One region of the Brevibacterium luteolum genome, then DNA from elsewhere that is predicted to be linked to it. Evidence: riboswitches for the same ligand, from Rfam matches in the RefSeq annotation. Region 1 holds a riboswitch; each other region holds the start of a gene.
The links. Region 1 has a riboswitch for thiamine pyrophosphate ahead of M3C25_RS13000 (NUDIX hydrolase). Riboswitches for the same ligand answer to the same signal wherever they lie in the genome.
Positions count from the first base shown of each region.

Region 1 (2,193 bases):
CCCGCACCGATCGCGATGCCGACGTCTGCCTGGGCGAGCGCCGGAGCATCGTTGACACCGTCCCCGACCATCGCCACACGCCTGCCCTCACGCTGGAGCTCCCACTGTGGCGGCTTTGTCCTCGGGCCTGACGCCGGCGAACACCCGGTCGATGCCGAGCTCTGCTGCGACGGTGTCGGCGACTGCCTGTGCGTCACCGGTGATCATCACGACCTGCACCCCGGCTGCGTGCAGGGCAGCGACGGCATCGTGCGATTCCGCGCGGATCTCATCGGCCAGCCGCAGCGCACCGATGACGGCGCCGTCGGCAAGCCCGGTTGGGCCGATTGACACCTGTCGAGTACGAAGCAATTACTGACTCACCTGCAGCCGCAGCGTGACACCCTGATTGTCACCTCCCCTTGCATCAGTCCCACGCATTGGACATCTGCGTTATAGCGGCGCGGCCGGTCAGCCTCCGTCGTCCATCTCGTGCGCCGCAAAGGCTGAACAATGCATCGTGTCAGCATCGTCGCTACCCCTGGCCGAGCTTCGGAAATGGGCGCGTGAGATCGGTAAGACGTCTCTGGTCTCGGGCGTGTTTCCAACAATGCGATCGACGCTTATACCGCCTCGCGTTGATCGCGCCGGTAACGAGTGCCGGGCTCTATGGCGCGCCATCTGCACCGATGTTGGGGTTCGTGTCACGCAGCCTCGGACCGCGGGACAGGGACTTGTGGCGACAGTCTGGACACACAGTGGCGGCCTTCTGGTAGGCTCGGTGTTACCGAGGGGTGCCCCGTCAAGGGGCTGAGATACCACTGGACGATGGTCGGCGTGGTGACCCTTAGAACCTGATCCGGATCATGCCGGCGAAGGGACTGGTCTCGTAGCGCTTGCTCCCGTCGCTGGCCTCCAGAAGTGAGGCCACAGTGTCGATTCCTCCCGCCGATTCGGACGTCGGCCGTGCGCGGCCGACGGTAGCCGTTCTCTGCGTCGTCATCGACGATGACCGTGTGGCCTTGGTGCGTCGGGCGAATCCGCCCGATGCCGGGTACTGGGGCTTCCCCGGTGGGAAAATCGAGTTCGGAGAAACCATCACGCAAGCGGCCGAGCGTGAGCTGGCCGAGGAGACTAGTCTCGTGGGCGACGCCATCGGCGTCCTGACGTCGATCGATGCCTTCGATCGCGGCACGGATGGCGATCTGGTCAGCCACTTCGTCCTCATCGCCGTGGCGTGCCGGTGGCGGTCCGGATCCCTGCGTGCCGGTGACGATGCCCTGGAAGCTGGGTGGTTTGCCCTCGACGAGGTCGACGACGCCCAGCTGACGCTGAGCAAGGACGTCGTCGATGTCGCCCGGTACGCCGTTGCCGTCGCGCAGAACGAGGTGAGAGCGTGACGATTCACATTGTCCTCTCGATAGCGGGAACCGACCCGACCAGTGGTGCTGGTGTCCAGGCCGATCTCAAGGCGTTCACAGCGATAGGTGCCTACGGTGTGACAGCCGCCGCCGCGGTCGTTGCTCAGAACACTTGCGGCGTGCGCTCCTTCGTTCCCCTCGACCCCTCTTTCGTCGGCAAGCAGATCGATGCGGCCTTCGACGATGTCCGTGTCGACGCGGTGAAGATCGGCATAGTCGCCAACGCCGCGAACACCGAGGTCGTCGCCGACCGGCTCCGACAGCACGAAGCCGAGAACATCGTGCTCGGCAATGGTACCAAGAGCGGCGATCACCTTCTCGACACCGACGCCGTGGCCGCCGTCCGGGACACGCTCGTCCCGCTGGCGACGATCATCACGCCGAACCTCCCCGAGGCTGCGGTCCTCCTCGACACCGAGGAAGCCACAACCTGGCAGCAGATGCACGATCAGGGCACCCGGCTGCGCAGCCTCGGTTCTCCCTGGGTGCTACTCAGGGCGGACACCTCACGCACGAGGTGTCCCACGTCGACTATCTGCGGGCCGGAGGGAGCCCGTGCATTCACCGCCGCCAGAGTCGAGACTCTCAACGACCACGGAACCGGCTGCACACTGTCGTCGGCGATCGCCTCGCTGCTGCCCGGTCACTCGGCGCAAGACAGTGCGCGCCAGGCCAAGCGGTATCTTCACGATGCTCTCATCGCCAGCGACCTCCTCGACGTCGGTCACGGCCACGGTCCCGTGCATCACTTTCACCAGCTCTGTCCGCGGGAATAATCCGTGCCGAAATCACT
Region 1 is NZ_JALXPM010000083.1:165-2,357, reverse strand. Features, by position in the region: partial or broken gene M3C25_RS13005 (HAD-IC family P-type ATPase) at 1-312, opposite strand, end outside; TPP riboswitch at 760-878, shown strand; gene M3C25_RS13000 (NUDIX hydrolase) at 912-1,379, shown strand; gene thiD (bifunctional hydroxymethylpyrimidine kinase/phosphomethylpyrimidine kinase) at 1,376-2,176, shown strand.

Region 2 (2,193 bases), on a different contig from region 1:
CCGGCATAGGCGACCTGTCCGGATACGCTGGAGCCGGGTGCGATGAGGACTGCAGATGGGAGACGGCGGTGGCGACGATGCTGACACGGACGGCGAGTGCCGAGGGTGTGCTTGAGATCGTACGGCTCGATCCCGCTGACTGGGACGCCCACCGTCAGGTGCGCCTGCGGATGCTCGCCGATGCGCCCGAAGCGTTCTGGGGCACCTACGAGGAGGCCGCGCAGCTGCGTGCGGCTGACTGGCAGGCTCAGCTGAGCGGCGCACGCATCGTGCTCCACGCCCGCCACCGGGAACAGCCGGCAGACGGTGAGACCACCGCAGCCGAGGTGCCGGTCGGGTGTCTGGTGCTCCAGCCGGAGGGCTACACGCCGGACATGCCGTTGGCCGAAGACGAGGCGATTCTCACCAAGATCTGGGTGCGTCCAGCCGCCCGCGGCAGGGGAGTGTCAGCCGCAGTCGTGCGCGAAGCTGCGCGCCTGTCCGAGCAGCTGGGCAGACCGAGACTGCTGCTTGACGTCGATGACAGCAACGCGGCCGCAATCCGCTCCTACGAGCGCTTGGGCTTCCGTGCTACCGGCAACGGCTATCCGCGCGAAGGGACCGGCACACGCTGGGCTGAATACAGCGCCCATGCCTCGCAGCTTAGCTGACGACTTCTCATCTGCGTGCGTCTGTCGCGATGTGACCGCATTTCAGTCGCGAACTGCACAAAGACACTGCCGTATGTACACTGACGGCATCGATCAACGCTGATCGATCCTGCGGGAGCCCGGTGAGGGCTGAGAGGGCTTAAGCGCCGACCGCTGAACCTGATGCGGTTGAGACCGCCGGAGGAAAGGATGCATGCGCTATGCCCGTGCCAGCAGATGAGGCACACGCTTTCACAGCAGACGTCGCCGTCGTCGGCGGTGGCATCATCGGCCTCGCCACTGCCTGGCGGCTCACCCGTTCTGGTCTCAGCACAATCGTCATCGATCCGAGCCCGGGAACCGGTGCCAGCTTCGCCGCGGCAGGGATGATCGCCCCGGTCTCTGAGATGAGCTATCAGCATGAACGGCTCTTCGCCCTCATGCGCGACTCCGCTTCCGAATATCCAGCATTCGTCGCAGACCTTGAAGATGATGCACAGGCAGACGTCGACTACCGCGAGACCGAGACACTCGTCTGCGCTGCCGACCCCGCAGACCGGCAGGCGCTGGCGGATCTGCAGCAGTACCAGCAGGCCGCCGGCGGAGTAGTCGAAGCGCTGACCGGCCGTACCGCCCGGCGTCTCGAACCCGCCTTGAGCCCCTCGCTGTCCGGGGTGTTCCGCTCAGCCGGTGACCACCAGGTCAACCCGCGCCGCATCACCGCTGCCCTGCAGACCGTGCTGCCCACCATCATCCGGCAGATGGCCGTCGAACTCATCCGAGCTGAGAACAGGAGCGGGCCAGTGGTGACCGGAGTCCGCCTCGACGACGGCAGAACCCTCACAACTCCGGTCACGGTGCTCGCCACCGGAGTGGCGCAGACGATCACGCTGCTGCCAAGGGAGCGCTCGCTGCCGCTGCGCCCGATCCGCGGTGAGGTGCTGCGCACCCGCCTGCCGGACGGTGCACCGCCGCTGCTGGAGCGCACCATCCGCGGCATCGTCACAGGCCGTCCCATCTACCTCGTGCCGCGGGCCGATGGGGAGATCGTCATCGGTGCCACCAGCCGCGAAGACAACCGGGAAGGCCCCAGCGTCGAAGGCGTCGCCCAGCTGCTGCGCGACGCCCAGCGCCTGGTGCCCGGCATCGGCGAGAGCGAACTGACCGAAGTCACCGCCCGCGCCCGGCCCGGCACCCACGACGACGCCCCCTACCTCGGCGCCTTGCCCACCGCTGAAGGCGACACTGTCGGGGGACTCATCGTTGCCAACGGGTTCTACCGGCACGGCATCCTGCTCACCCCGCTCGCCTCACGGCTGGCGGCCCAGCTCGTGCTGCACGAACTCGACCCGCAGGCCGTGCCCCGACCAGGCGGCAGTGCGGAGACCGCAGACACGGACCACCACCATCTGCAGACGATGGACCCGCGCCGCATCGCACATCACGCTGCAGAGAATCAGCCACAAGGAGGAAGACCATGACAGCGAACCACAGCCTTGCGACCCCGACGGAGTCAGAGGTGACGGTCACCATCAATGGAGAGACCCGCACGGCTCACGCGGAC
Region 2 is NZ_JALXPM010000025.1:37,525-39,717, forward strand. Features, by position in the region: gene M3C25_RS07905 (GNAT family N-acetyltransferase) at 78-650, shown strand; TPP riboswitch at 752-853, shown strand; gene thiO (glycine oxidase ThiO) at 851-2,110, shown strand; gene thiS (sulfur carrier protein ThiS) at 2,107-2,193, shown strand, end outside.
Region 2: it holds a riboswitch for thiamine pyrophosphate, as region 1 does, so the genes downstream of both, thiO (glycine oxidase ThiO) here and M3C25_RS13000 (NUDIX hydrolase) in region 1, are expected to answer to the same signal.

Region 3 (2,193 bases), on a different contig from region 1:
TCCTGGTCATCGCCGATGACGGTGAAGATCCGCGCCGAACGGCCTTGCGGTTCGGTCGTCGTGATCGTCCCGGAAGCTTCATGCGTGGCGCCATCCGGGGCGACGGTCGTCGCCTTCCACTCGTACTCGGCGTTGCCGGCCAGCCCATAGCTGGAGACCCAGCGGGTGCCCTGAGGATCGGCTTCGCCGCCGCTGTCAGTGCTGTTGTTGCGGTCAGTGCTGGCACCGCTGGGCGTGTCGTCTTCGCTGGGGGTCGCGTCTGCGTCTGAAGCGCTGCCGCCGGTGTTGGCGCTCTCAGTCTCCGTCGCCGAGGCGGTGGCCGGCGCGCTCGGATCGCTTCCCTGGGCGCCGGAGTCGAAGGTGCCGTCGACGCTCACCTCGGGGTGGTCGGCGTCGGTGACGGTGACCTCGGTGAATTCGCCGCCGGACACGGTCAGTGCGAAGTGCCCGCTGGGGTCGAGTTCGATGCTCTTACCATCAGCATCGGCTGCGCCGGTGGTGCTGTCTGCCTCGGGTGTGCCGCTGGCGCCCGTCGCCGAGGTGGGTGTGGGGGAGGCGTCGTCATCATCGACGACCGAGACCGTCACCTCGGGTGCGGGATGCGGGTCCGCGCTCGGAGCTGCCGCGGATCGGCGCTCGGCATCGGGTGTCGCAGTGCAGGCGGCGAGGGCGATGGCGAGCGAGACGCTGAGGCCGGCAACGAGGGGGCGGCGACGGAGCATGAGGGACCTTTCTCATGGCAGTGGAGACGATGCACAGTCGCAGAACTGCGAGGGCAGGAATGGGAAGGCGACAGCACAAATATAGGAAGCGCGATGTAACGGCTGTGGAACAATGCGCGCTCTCAGCCCGCCGATCGGCGAGCAGATGGCATGTGACCTGCGCAAACAGTGCCGGGGGATGTTGCGCAATTGTGACAGCGCATGAATGCGAGGACTCCCCGTGCACCCGCCAGAGCTCGCTTACCCTTGCTGCCTTCCGGCCCTGGGGGAGTTCACAAGATGACGCCACACGGGGAGCCGCATAACAGTCTAGACCAGGCAGGGACCGAACCAAAAACGCCTGAGCCGGCCACCGCCTCGGGCACGGGAGACGGGCTACAGTGAGGGTGTTGACAGGGGAGTGCCCGCGCGGGCACTGAGAGTGCGCAGACAGACCCTACGAACCTGATCCGGGTGATACCGGCGGAGGGAGATCACATGACACAGATCCACACGACCATTCGCGTTGCGGCCGATTCCCCGGCCGGGCGGCTGCGGCTCGGCGACAGCGCCGGGCAGTGGGACGCCGCAGTCGGGCACCGCTTCGTCGACGAGCTGTTCGCAGGCACCATCGACGATGCGGTGCTGGCTGGCTACCTCGTGCAGGACTATCAGTTCTTCGACGCCTTCCTCTCGATGCTCGGCGGGTGTGTGGCGCACGCCGACCGGCTCGACTCCAAGCTGCGGTTCGCCGCCCAGCTCGGGATGCTCGCAACCGATGAGGACGGATACTTCCAGCAGGCCTTCACACAGCTCGGCGTGACCGAGGACGACTGGCGGAACTCGCAGCTTTCGCGCGCGGCAGCCGGGTTCCAGGCCGAGATGTACGATGCGGTTGCACAGGCCGAATACGCAGACCTGCTCGTCATGCTCGTCATCGCCGAGTGGCTCTACCTCGACTGGGGTGAGCGCGACGCCCCGCTGCCTGAACGCTATGTGCACTCCGAGTGGATCGAGCTGCACCGCGGGGAGGCGTTCAGCTCGTGGTGCCAGTTCCTCGTCGACGAGCTCAACCGGGTGTGGCCGGCTGCCGAGGCCGCGGGCCGGGTCGAGGAGCTCACCGCCCGCTGAGAGCGCACGGTGGCCCTGGAGCTCGACTTCTTCGGCGTCACCTATGAGGGCCGCGACAGCTGACCGGCACGAGGGCCGCGTCGACTGAGCCGGTGACGTGTGTCGGGGAGGTCTCGCCGACCGTGCCAGCGAAGCGATCGGGCGGGCTGGGGATAACTTCCAGCCCGCCCGTTCGTGACCTGAGGTCGGCTAGCCTGCGCGGTTCAGGCGTTGCGGTCGGTGGCACCCGGCTGCAGACCTGAGCCCTTCTCCTCGCCCTTCTTCTCTTCCTTCAGCGGGTCCTTCTTCACCGGCTCGCCGTTCTTCTGGATCTCGGCGATGTCCTTGCGCATCTGCGGCAGCTTCCCGTAGAGCGCATCGC
Region 3 is NZ_JALXPM010000004.1:45,791-47,983, reverse strand. Features, by position in the region: gene M3C25_RS01890 (L,D-transpeptidase) at 1-722, opposite strand, end outside; RNA gene ffs (signal recognition particle sRNA small type) at 929-1,024, opposite strand; TPP riboswitch at 1,107-1,211, shown strand; gene M3C25_RS01880 (TenA family protein) at 1,200-1,832, shown strand; gene M3C25_RS01875 (peptidoglycan recognition protein family protein) at 2,036-2,193, opposite strand, start outside.
Region 3: it holds a riboswitch for thiamine pyrophosphate, as region 1 does, so the genes downstream of both, M3C25_RS01880 (TenA family protein) here and M3C25_RS13000 (NUDIX hydrolase) in region 1, are expected to answer to the same signal.

Region 4 (2,193 bases), on a different contig from region 1:
CGCCGAGCCGGGCGAGCACCACCTGCGCGTCCGGGTCCTGCAGGACGAGCCCGGTGGTGCCCGAGGTGGGATCCGGTGGGCGGCCGCCGACGAGCAGCTCGCCGGTCCGGTACCCGGACTCGGCCGGCAGGACTCCTGCGATCGCATGCAGCAGCGTCGACTTCCCAGCCCCTGAGGAGCCGAGCAGCAGGACGCGCTCACCGGCCTCGATGCGCAGGTCGATGTCGCTGACAGCGGCGCGCTTGCGCCCGGAGTGCCGCCAGCCGAAGCCGCGGGCGAGGACGTCGACGCCGCGGGTCGCGGCGGCCATCAGACTTCTCGCGCGCTGCGTCCGGACGCGAAGGCGCCCAGCGCACCGGTGCGGGCGATCGCCTTGAGCGCGAACCACGAGACGAGGCCGGCGAGCACCATGCCGGAGATGCCGGCGAAGACGGTGTAGAGCGCCTTGTGCTCAAACGTCCAGGCGGCGTTGTAGAGGATGTTCTCGCCGATCGCCAGCGACAGCCCGGCACCCAGGCCGGCGAGCAGCGTGGCGATGAAGGTGTAGCGGCGGTAGCGTAGCGAGGCGAAGATGATCTCAGCGCCGAAGCCCTGGATGAGCCCGGAGACGATGACCATGAGCCCGAAGTAGTTGCCCGGCACCGCCGAGACAATCGCAGCGAGCACCTCGACGTACAGCGCTGCACCGGGCTTGCGGATGATGAGCCCGCCGAGCACGCCGCCGAGCACCCACACGCCGGTCAGCAGTCCCTTCGTCGGCGGGTAGAGGGCCTGGAACGGGGCGCTGATCGTCTCCCAGGAGTTCGACCAGGCCCAGAACACGATGCCGATCGCGACGGCGAGCACGGAGGCGACGACAATGTCGACGACCCTCCAGCGCATCGTCGCCGGAACTCCGGCAGGCATGTTGTTGGGTTCGTGATGGGTGTGGCGGGTCTGGACGTCAGACATCGCAAATCCTCCTTCAATCAGGCAAGGAGGGGTGAAGAGACTCGACTTCCTCCGGCGGTATGAACCGCGTCAGGTTCGAGGGTCTGCAACTGTGCACTCTCAGCGCTCCTCATGAGCGCTCCCCTGTCGTCGCGTCTACGGTAGCAGACCCATGTACGCCAGGGCGGCTTTGACGATGTGCTCCTGTCCGTGGTTCATCTCCGCCACGATGTCCTCGCGCAGTGCTTCGTCCGGGGTCAGCCAGTCGAGGCTGAGCGCATCCTGGCGCGGTGTGCACTCACCCTGCACCGGCAGGATGTAGCACAGGGCGATCGCATGCTGGCGCGGATCGTGAAGCTTGGAGGCACCTTCGGTCGGGAAGTACTCGGCGACGTGGAACGGGTTGAGCGAGCTCGGCAGCGACGGAAACGCCAGCGGCCCGAGGTCCTTCTCGGCATGGCGCATGAGCGCATCGCGCAGGGTCTCGTGGAAGCGCACCCGCCCGCCGATCACCTCGCGCACGAGCGAGCCGTCATCGCCGGTGCGCAGCAGCAGCCCGACCTTCTCCGGCACACCGTGGTCGTCGAGCAGCACCGGCACCGCATTGATGTAGGCCATCGGCAGGCGTCTGCGCAGCCGGGCCAGCTCATCGGGTTCGAGCCAGTTCTCATCGAAAGCCAAAGCGGTGCGTGTCATAGTCCCATGGTTCCACACGGGCTCTGGTCAGGCCAGACTCCAGGCGCATGTCCGCAGGAGCGGGAAGCGTGAACCGCCGGGGCTGCGATAGGTTCGGGGCATGAGCGATGACATGAACGAGCAGCCCACCGGCGCCGACCAGCATCTCGCCGACGAGATCAGCGCCCACTACCACCCGATCGCCATGACCCTCTTCGGCCTCCTGGACGCCGAGGACCAGATCGACCAGCCCGAATCGCAGGCTGTCGACGCCGCCCAGATCGCCGAGGTGTCGGTCGTGGCCGCCGCGCTGCGGATCTGGCACTGGGTCGCCTCCGGTCCGAACGCGCAGCGCCCGGCCGCCGAGACCGGCGAGCTGAGCGGTGAGGAGCTCGCCGCTGTCGCCGAACTCGCCGGACTCGAAGAGGCCGGTGGCGCCAAGACGCTGGCTGAGCTGCCGCTGACCGAGCGGGCCTGGGCGACGCTGCTGCTGACCGGCATGCTCGAACAGGCCGGGTCTGAGTCGGTGACCGTCGGCCTGCCCGAGCTGTTCGGCCCCGTCGCCGAGGCGGTGGCTGCCGGCCGTGC
Region 4 is NZ_JALXPM010000001.1:82,983-85,175, reverse strand. Features, by position in the region: gene M3C25_RS00415 (ABC transporter ATP-binding protein) at 1-310, opposite strand, end outside; gene M3C25_RS00410 (ECF transporter S component) at 310-951, opposite strand; TPP riboswitch at 981-1,086, opposite strand; gene M3C25_RS00405 (DUF4916 domain-containing protein) at 1,087-1,626, opposite strand; gene M3C25_RS00400 (hypothetical protein) at 1,727-2,193, shown strand, end outside.
Region 4: it holds a riboswitch for thiamine pyrophosphate, as region 1 does, so the genes downstream of both, M3C25_RS00410 (ECF transporter S component) here and M3C25_RS13000 (NUDIX hydrolase) in region 1, are expected to answer to the same signal.